DNA from 3 places in the Arthrobacter sp. QXT-31 genome. Region 1 is predicted to be linked to each of the others. Evidence: predicted binding sites of a transcription regulator. Region 1 holds the regulator's gene; each other region holds the start of a gene.

What was found. Region 1 encodes HrcA, which represses chaperone genes, less so after heat shock. Its sites were predicted from a motif close to TTNGCACTCGNNNNNNNCGAGTGCNAA; they were not measured.
Region 2: BWQ92_RS17030 (FmdB family zinc ribbon protein) is a predicted target of HrcA. The motif match lies at 1,115-1,141, and genes of this name have one in related genera.
Region 3: BWQ92_RS23010 (Hsp20/alpha crystallin family protein) is a predicted target of HrcA. The motif match lies at 1,957-1,983, and genes of this name have one in related genera.

What each region holds. Positions count from the first base shown of each region.
Region 1 covers NZ_CP019304.1:4,531,429-4,534,285, forward strand. Annotated here, with positions in the region: gene BWQ92_RS20700 (DUF3097 domain-containing protein) at 1-273, opposite strand, end outside; gene hrcA (heat-inducible transcriptional repressor HrcA) at 496-1,509, shown strand; gene dnaJ (molecular chaperone DnaJ) at 1,568-2,695, shown strand; gene BWQ92_RS20715 (16S rRNA (uracil(1498)-N(3))-methyltransferase) at 2,698-2,857, shown strand, end outside.
Region 2 covers NZ_CP019304.1:3,749,233-3,752,089, forward strand. Annotated here, with positions in the region: gene cpaB (Flp pilus assembly protein CpaB) at 1-425, opposite strand, end outside; gene BWQ92_RS17030 (FmdB family zinc ribbon protein) at 737-1,018, opposite strand; gene BWQ92_RS17035 (5-formyltetrahydrofolate cyclo-ligase) at 1,166-1,777, opposite strand; gene galU (UTP--glucose-1-phosphate uridylyltransferase GalU) at 1,864-2,769, shown strand; gene BWQ92_RS17045 (GNAT family N-acetyltransferase) at 2,776-2,857, shown strand, end outside.
Region 3 covers NZ_CP019304.1:5,029,249-5,032,105, forward strand. Annotated here, with positions in the region: gene BWQ92_RS23000 (Hsp20/alpha crystallin family protein) at 197-661, opposite strand; gene BWQ92_RS23005 (hypothetical protein) at 803-1,165, opposite strand; gene BWQ92_RS23010 (Hsp20/alpha crystallin family protein) at 1,419-1,844, opposite strand; tRNA gene BWQ92_RS23015 (tRNA-Lys) at 2,062-2,134, shown strand; gene BWQ92_RS23020 (hypothetical protein) at 2,224-2,472, shown strand; gene ftsH (ATP-dependent zinc metalloprotease FtsH) at 2,572-2,857, shown strand, end outside.

The DNA of each region.
Region 1 (2,857 bases):
CCCGGCGGCTTTCGCCTTGGGAGCCGGCGGCATCAGTCGGATCGGCTGTCCCTCGAGGAGGAATCCGAAGCCAAGCTTGAAGGACCGGGACTTGCCGCGGCGGTCTTCGAGCGCCACCACGTGCATGCCGCCGGACTTCTCCACCCGGGTCACGGCGCCCACCCAGCCGGACTGGGCGTCCTCGAGCACCATCCCGCGCTCCACCGGTACCTCGGGCAGGCTGTTCTTGGCGGGAGCTGCAATCTCCTGCGGGCCCCAGTTCTGGTACTGCATTCATTCACCGCTTTGCAATAGGAGTCTGCATGGAAAAGAGCCGCTCCGGCAGCGTGCATGCCGCCGGGGGCAGGCGCCCGGATTTTCGCCCGGAGCGGTACCAATGCTAACAACGGGGCGACTCATATTAGACTTGTTAGCACTTAGGCATGTCGAGTGCTAACCATGGCGTTTACGGGCGGGATCAGGCCCGGCGCGGATAAGGCCAAAAGGAGGTGGACTGTGAGCGAACCACGGAAGCTTGAGGTGCTGCGCGCCATCGTGGAGGACTATGTCCATTCCCGCGAACCCGTCGGCTCCAAGGCGCTGGTGGAACGGCATCATCTGGGCGTTTCCAGCGCCACCATCCGCAATGACATGGCGGCACTGGAGGACGAGGGCCTCATCACGGCCCCGCACACCAGCGCAGGCAGGATTCCCACGGACAAGGGTTACCGCCTGTTCGTGGACCAGATCTCGGCGGTCAAACCTCTCTCTCCGGCGGAGAAGCGAGCCATCCAGACGCTGCTCGAGGGATCCGAGGACCTCGACGACGTCCTGGACCGGACGGCGAGGCTTCTGTCCCAGCTGACCAACCAGGTCGCCGTCGTGCAGTACCCGCACCTCAGCCGTGCCGTGGTCCGGCACATTGAATTCGTGCTCCTGGCGCCGCGCAAGGTGCTGATCGTACTGATTGCCGATTCCGGCAAGGTGGACCAGCGCGTTGTCGACGCCGGGCAGGACCTGTCAGACGACACAATCGCCGCCCTCCGAACCCGCTTCCTGACTGGCGTGGCCGGAACACCGGTGGCCATCCTGCCCCAGCACCTGGCCGCCGTCGTGGCCGGCTGCGCGCCGGCGGAACGCCCCGCGGCCATGGCCCTCGCGAAGGGACTGGAAGGCCTCGCCCACAACAGCCGCGAAGACCGCATGGTCATGGCAGGGACCGCCAACCTCGCGCGGTCCAACGTGGATTTCCCGCTCAGCATCGGACCAGTCCTGGAGGCCCTCGAGGAGCAGGTGGTGATGCTGCGGCTCCTGAGCGACATGGCGCAGGACCCGCGGGGAGTGGCCGTCAGCATCGGCCGCGAAAACCCCTACGACGGGCTGGCCGAGGCGTCGGTCGTGGCCACCGGCTACGGCCCTGACGCTACCGCCAAGGTGGGCATCCTCGGCCCCACCCGGATGGACTATCCCACCACCATGGCCGCCGTGCGCGCGGTGGCCCGCTACCTTTCGAGGATTCTGGGACCGTGACCGGACGCCCCGGACATCCTCTGACCACAGGCAGTACAACCAGGAAGAGATACGAACTTTGAGCAGCCACTACGACGTTCTTGGAGTCTCCCCGGAAGCCACCGGCGAAGAGATCAAAAAGGCCTACCGCAAGCTGGCCCGCTCCCTTCACCCGGACGTCAACCCGGGCGAAGAGGCCGCGGAACGGTTCAAGGCCGTAACCCACGCCTATGAGGTGCTGTCCGATCCGCAGAAGCGCAGGGTCTACGACACCACCGGCAACGAGAATGGCACCGACAACGGCTTCGGCGGCGGCGGCTACGCCGGGCAGGGCTTCGCGTTTCAGGACATCTTCGACACCTTCTTCGGCGCCGGCGGCACTACCGGACCTGCGTCCCGCGTCCGCCGCGGCCAGGACGCGCTCATCAGTGTCCGGATCGAGCTGCGCGACGCCGTCTTCGGCGTCAACAAGAAGCTGGAAGTGGACACGGCCGTCACCTGCCCCACGTGTGAAGGGTCCTGCTGCCAGCCGGGCACGCATCCGGAACGCTGCGACATCTGCGGCGGCAGCGGCCAGGTCCAGCGGGCAGTCCGCTCCATCCTGGGCCAGGTCATGACCGCCGCACCCTGCGGTTCCTGCGAGGGCTTCGGCACAGTCATCAAGGACCCCTGCAACGAGTGCAGCGGCCAGGGCCGCATCCGCAGCCGACGCTCCCTGACCATCAAGGTCCCCGCCGGCGTGGCCACCGGAACACGGATCCAGCTCTCGGGACAGGGCGAGGCCGGCCCCGCGGGCGGACCGTCCGGTGACCTCTACGTGGAAATCCGCGTCAACAATGACTCCACCTACGTCCGCGAGGGCGACGACCTGCACGCAACCCTGAACATCCCCATGACTGCTGCCGCCCTCGGCACGGAACTGAGCCTGGAGACCTTCGACGGGAAGCAGGAGATCGATGTCAAGGCGGGCACCCAGTCCGGCGAGATCATCACGCTCCGAGGCCTTGGCGTCACCCACCTGCGCGGCTACGGCCGCGGCGACCTCAAGGTCCACCTGCAGGTGGAAACGCCGTCCAAGCTCGACCCCGCGCAGGAAGACCTGCTCCGGCAGCTGGCCAAGCTCCGCGGTGAACAGTTCTCCGAGGGCAAGCTCGCGGCGAGCGGCGGCGTCTTCGCCAAGCTGCGGGACCGCCTCGGTAACCTGTAGCGGTGAGCAACCCCGTATTCTTCACCCCGGCCGGCACGCTGGACAGCACCGCTCCCGGTTCCCTGTTCATCCTCGACGGCGCCGAGGCCCGGCACGCCGTTACGGTCAAACGGCTGGCGGTGGGGGAGCAGGTGGACATTGCCGACGGTGCCGGCAGGCGCA
Region 2 (2,857 bases), 780 kb from region 1:
GACCGGGCGAGCACCTTTGAGGCTGATGCCTGCTCGTAGCCGTTGCCGCTGGTCAGGACCACGTTCACGAGCTGGCCCGGGGAAACCAGCTGGATGGAGGAGGGATCCGCCATTCGCAGCGGAACGGCGGCAGATCCGGGCGGCGCGCCGGTCAGCAAACCCGGCCCCACCAGCTGCGCATCGGTCAGGAGCTGGCCCTTGCGAAGCGGCGCGGCCAGCTGCTTGCCGCTCACTCCGGAGTGGTCGGCGAAGGTCCCGTCCGGCACCAGGGCTGGCGGCACGCTCACGGGTTTGAGGTCACTGCCGCTCAGGTTCGCGCCGGCCGGAAGATCACGGGCAGCGGCCAGGACGCTTACGGTCAGGGCAGGGGCGGGCGTCAGTTGGTGAACGGCGATCCCCGCCGCTGCGCACAGGAGGAGCGCCACAGCAAGGCGCCGGTTACGGTTCAGCCATCCTGCAAACCGCTGTCCGCGCGGGCGGTGGCGGACCGCCGGGCCGGGCAAGGGGTTGCGGCGCCCTCGGCGAACGGCCGGACGGGTTGCCCTTGCGGGGAAAATTCCGGTAGCTGGCATGCCGCCACGCTACTGGTCATCCGCTGGGCCGCGGCAGGTCTGGACAGCCGTATGTGGAAAAGCCGTCCGTGGAAAAACAAGGAGTCCGGCCGGGTCTACCCGGCCGGACTCCTGAAGTTTAGGGCGGCTGCAGTTCGAAGGCGGCAGGCGCCGCACGAACCTGCCTAGCTTGCGGCTGCTGCTGCCGGGGCAGCGGATGAGGCAGCAGGCGCAGCTGCGGGGGCCGGCGCTGATGCAGCGGGGGAGGCCGAGACGGTGCTTCCCTTGGAATCGCGCGAATCAGTCCGGTAGAAGCCGGAGCCCTTGAAGACCACGCCCACGCTGTTGAACTTCTTGCGGAGCGTGCCCTGGCATTCGGGGCAGGACGTCAGAGTGCTGTCGGTGAAAGACTGCACGATGTCGAAGGCATGGCTGCAATCCTTGCAGGCATAGGCATACGTGGGCACTGTAGATCCTCCTCTTGGACAAACGACAGGTCCCGTGCTGCCTGGCGTCACTTCCCGGATTCTCCTTGTCGGATCACCTCGGCGGAAATGTCTCCATTAGCAGTCGCAGGGCCTGAGTGCCAATTCTAGCACCCCGCCCAGGCGAGGTCACGCGAAGGCTACCAGCCCGGAGGGCATGAGCACTGCCTCGACGGGACGGTCGAAGTCCTCAGCAGGGATGGTCTGCGCGGGCAGGAGTTCGGAGTCGTAGATGATGGCGGCCTTGGGCAGGTGCAGGCCGCCGGCGTTGGCCGCAGCCAGAAACTTGTCGTAGTAGCCGCCGCCCTGGCCGATCCTGTTGCCGCTGCGGTCCACTGCCGTCGCCGGCATGAACATCCCGGCAGCAGTCCGTACAGTGTCCAGGCCGTGGCGCTCGCCGGCCGGTTCCTGGATGGGCGCATACTTGCTGCGGATGAACTCGCTGTCCGGAGTCCAGAAGACCCAGCTGAGCTCCCGGTCCGGCTCGCACACCGGGAGCAGGATGCTGTGGCCAGCCTCATGCAGCGCGTGCAGCAGGGGGAGGGTCGGCGGTTCGAAGTCGACGCCGAGGTAGGCGGTGAACGTGGCCGGCTTGCCCGCAGCGACGGCCTCGGCCCAAGGCAGGCCGTGGGAGGCGATGCCATCGCCGGCGTTTGCGAGGTCCGTTGCTGTCAGCGTGGCCCGGATCTGCCGGTGGCGCGAACGGATCCCGTCCTTCGACTGGGTGGTGCCTGTGGGCATGATGTCTCCCTTTGTCGCGGGGCAGGCGGCCGTGCTCCTGCCGGAAGCATTTACCGTATGAATGTTCCCTCGGATAGATTAGACCAGTGACTTCCACCAATTGTTCAGTCCGCAAGGCCGTGATCCCCGCAGCGGGACTCGGCACCAGGTTCCTGCCGGCCACCAAGGCCATGCCCAAGGAGATGCTGCCGGTGGTTGACAAGCCGGCCATCCAGTACGTCGTTGAAGAAGCCGTCAAAGTCGGCCTGAGCGACGTCCTGATGATTACGGGACGCAACAAGCGCGCGCTTGAGGACCACTTCGACCGCGTCCCGGCCCTGGAAGCGACGCTGGAGGCCAAGGGCGACACCGCCAAGCTGGAATCGATCCAGGCCGCGAGCAACCTCGGCGACATCCACTATGTCCGCCAGGGTGATCCCAAGGGCCTTGGCCACGCGGTGCTGCGTGCACGCCAGCACGTCGGCTACGAGCCGTTCGCCGTTCTCCTCGGCGACGACCTCATCGACGCCCGCGACGAACTCCTCAGCACCATGATCGAAGTGCAGGCCAAGACCGGCGGTTCCGTGGTGGCCCTCATCGAGGTGGAGCCGTCCCAGATCAGCGCCTATGGCTGCGCGGACATCTCTGAAATTGACGGCGAGGGCTTTGTCCAGATCAACAAGCTGGTGGAGAAGCCGGACGTCGACGAGGCGCCCTCGAACCTGGCGGTCATTGGCCGCTACGTGCTCCACCCCGACGTTTTCGATGTCCTGGAGAAGACCGAACCGGGCCGCGGCGGCGAGATCCAGCTGACGGACGCGCTGCAGGAGCTCGCCAGCAGGGACGGTGAAGGCGGCGGCGTATACGGCGTGGTCTTCCGCGGGCGCCGCTACGACACGGGGGACAAGCTCAGCTACCTCAAGGCCTGCGTGGAGCTCGCCATCGACAGCGACGACCTCGGACCAGGTCTGCGTGACTGGCTTCCGCGAGTCGCCGCCCGTTTGTCCGAGTAAGCCCTCATGAGGGTCAGCCACATCTGGCCGGTCACTTTGGAATGCGGGGACATCGTCCTGCGCCCCATCAGGTACCGCGACCGGAAGG
Region 3 (2,857 bases), 500 kb from region 1:
GGACGCGACCAGCACTCTCCACGCTGATGAAGAAGGGGCTCCGAATGGTGATCATCCGGTATGCGCATGTATCTATCGTTTTGGGCAGATTCAGGAAACCGCGGGGGACAGAGCGGGTCGCTCCTTCGGCGGAAGCGGCGGGAGGCCGTGCCGTCCCGCCGCGATGATGCCAAGGGAAGTCGGACTTTCCGACCGTCTAGGTTTGCGTGGCAGGTCCTGCCTCCGGGCCAGTACCTGTCATGCCGCCGGCTTGGCCCCGCGCCACAGGAATTTTACGGGATGCTCCAGTTGGGTCGTCTGGAACCGGAATCCGCACTTCCAGAACGCCATCGTTGTAGGAAGCCCGGATGTCTTTCTCGTCCACGGGAGCAGGGAGAGCTATGGTTCGGGAAAAGTTGCCGTACCTGAATTCCGTACGATACCCGCGCTTGTCCTTGTGCTCCGTTTTCTCCTCATGGCGGACATCGATCTGGAGTTCATTGCCAACCAGGGTGATGTCCACGTCTTTGTCAGGGTCAATGCCCGGGACTTCGGCTTTAACAACCATTGTTCCGTCCTCGCGGTATTCCTCCACCCGCAACCATGACCCAAGGTCCCCTTCCAGGAAACGGCGGAAAGGCTCACTAATGTCAGAACCTGCCCGTCGAATGATGCTGTTCATTGCTGCCTCCTCCTCGTGTCTGCCCGGCCGAGCGGCGCCTGATGCAGCCGCGGAACCGGGGATCGGATTTTCCGCAGGAATAAAATATGTCGGCTGCCCGCGGATGTTAAGGCCCGTTCCGGCTCCCCGCTAAAGCCAGGATCACCCCTTGGGTGGACCACCGGTTTTGGCTTTCCGGGGGATCCATGACTTGATCCCTGAGGCCGGGATGGAAGGGGCCTGGGGCAGGTCCCTGGCTTGTTCATCGGTGAGCGTACAGAGGATCTGTGTCGTTGTCATGCGTTCAATGGCGTCACGCGCCACAAGCCTGGGACCCTTGCCGGTCTTGACGACGATGCCGTGAAGGATGAAGCCTTTGTCGTCTCCCAGGACCCGGTCCAGCGTTCCAATAGTGTGTCCCGACCGGGAGATGACAGGTGTCCCATTCTCGAGCGCCGTGTACGCAACCGGCCGGCCTTCTTCCATCAAGTTCCCCACACCCCCTTCACTGGATTCATAGTTCATACCCTCGTCTGCGGCGGCCCTGCCAGGGCCGGCAAGCCGCACGATCAAACCCGGGGTCTTTCCCCGCCATTGGCCACCGATCGCCCGGGCATGCGGTGAAACGGTCCCCGGCCCGGACTGGCCGGGGACCGCGGTTGGGACGGGTCCGTGCGCTGCTGCTGCATGTGCGCTATAAGGCGCGGTGGCGTTCCTTGTGGTGCCTGACCGCCCGAAGAGGCAGCGTTAGCGTGTAACGGGTGCCCGTCCCGGTCTGTTAGGCCGCGTCGATCTGGGGCTGCTCGCCTCCCTTGACCTGGATTTCGATTTTTCGCGGCTTTGCCTGTGCGGCTACGGGGATGCGCAGGGTCAGGACACCCGCGTCGTAACTGGCCGTCATCTTCTCCGTCTCCATGGCGTCCCCGAGGATGAGTTGGCGGCTGAAGACACCGCGGGGCCGTTCGGAGGCCACCATCTCGGTGTCCTTGCCGGCGACGTCCTTCCGTTCGGCGCGCACGGTCAAGACGTTCCTGTCCACCCCCACATCAATGGAGCCGCCGTCCACGCCGGGCAGGTCCAGTGCAACGACATAGTCATCGCCTTCCCGCCAGGCGTCCATCGGCATGGCTGCGGGGCGGCCCGCAGTGCCCAGGACTTGCTCGGTCAGGCGGTCGAGCTGCCGGAATGGATCGAGCATCAACATGACATACCTCCTTGATCACCTTCGACCCGGATCTGTATCTGCTGACATAGATTTAATAGCACCGACCGCCGCTCCTTGCAAGGGCTTTCCGGCAATTACTGCCCAAAATACTCTTGCCTCCGCCGCGTTGCAGTGCTAATAAAAATCTGTAGCAACCGATACAGATTACGCGAGGTAGTGGAATGCCGGGAAGCGGTGAACAGGCCTCCAGTCCGGTGCACCCGTAGCTCAGCCGGAAGAGCAGGGGACTTTTAATCCTCGGGTCGTGGGTTCGAACCCCACCGGGTGCACCCCCTGAATGGGTCTGCTGCAGGCCGGCCACCGCTTGCCGTCGGATTTGCTGGACTGAGCCGTCAATGGAATGGGAGGTGAGTGGACAATGAACCCGGAACTGCAGCAATTGCGGGCGCTGGCGGCGGTGATGGCCAACGCCGAAACCACCCTGGAGGTTGCGCACCGGACGTTGCAGGAATCCTCCGCGGCGCTGCTGCGCGCCGGGGAGGCCACCCTCGCCGAGGTCAGTGAAGCCACCGGCCTGGACCAGGGCGAGCTGCTGGACCTGCTCTGCCGGAACATTCCCGGAAGGGAACCGGTGTGGAACAAACCAGGAGCGAGTGGTTTGTCCTGACCGTCGGGCGGCGCTCCGGCAATGGGCGCCGCTTCATGAGGTTATCGCCATCAGCTGTCCGAAAGCGTGTTTCCAAGCGGAAGTGGAGGTGTGCAGGACATGCCGGAACATTCCCCGGTGAAGGATCACAAGACAGATCCGGGCGGGCGGGCCGACACCCGCCCGGAGCAGGTCCCCTGGCGAACCGAGGGGCTGCCGAACGGCAGGCCCGGCCCCGGCTCGCCTCGGAATTCTGGAGCGTGGGGTGGCTGGCAGAAGTGGGCGCTGTGGGCCCTGGTGTTGTACGGGGCTGTCTTTGCGGCGCTCTCGATCCAGGACCAGTCGGCCCGTCCCCAGCCGGTGCCGTACACGGAATTTAAGGCGCAGGTGGCGGAGAATAACGTCT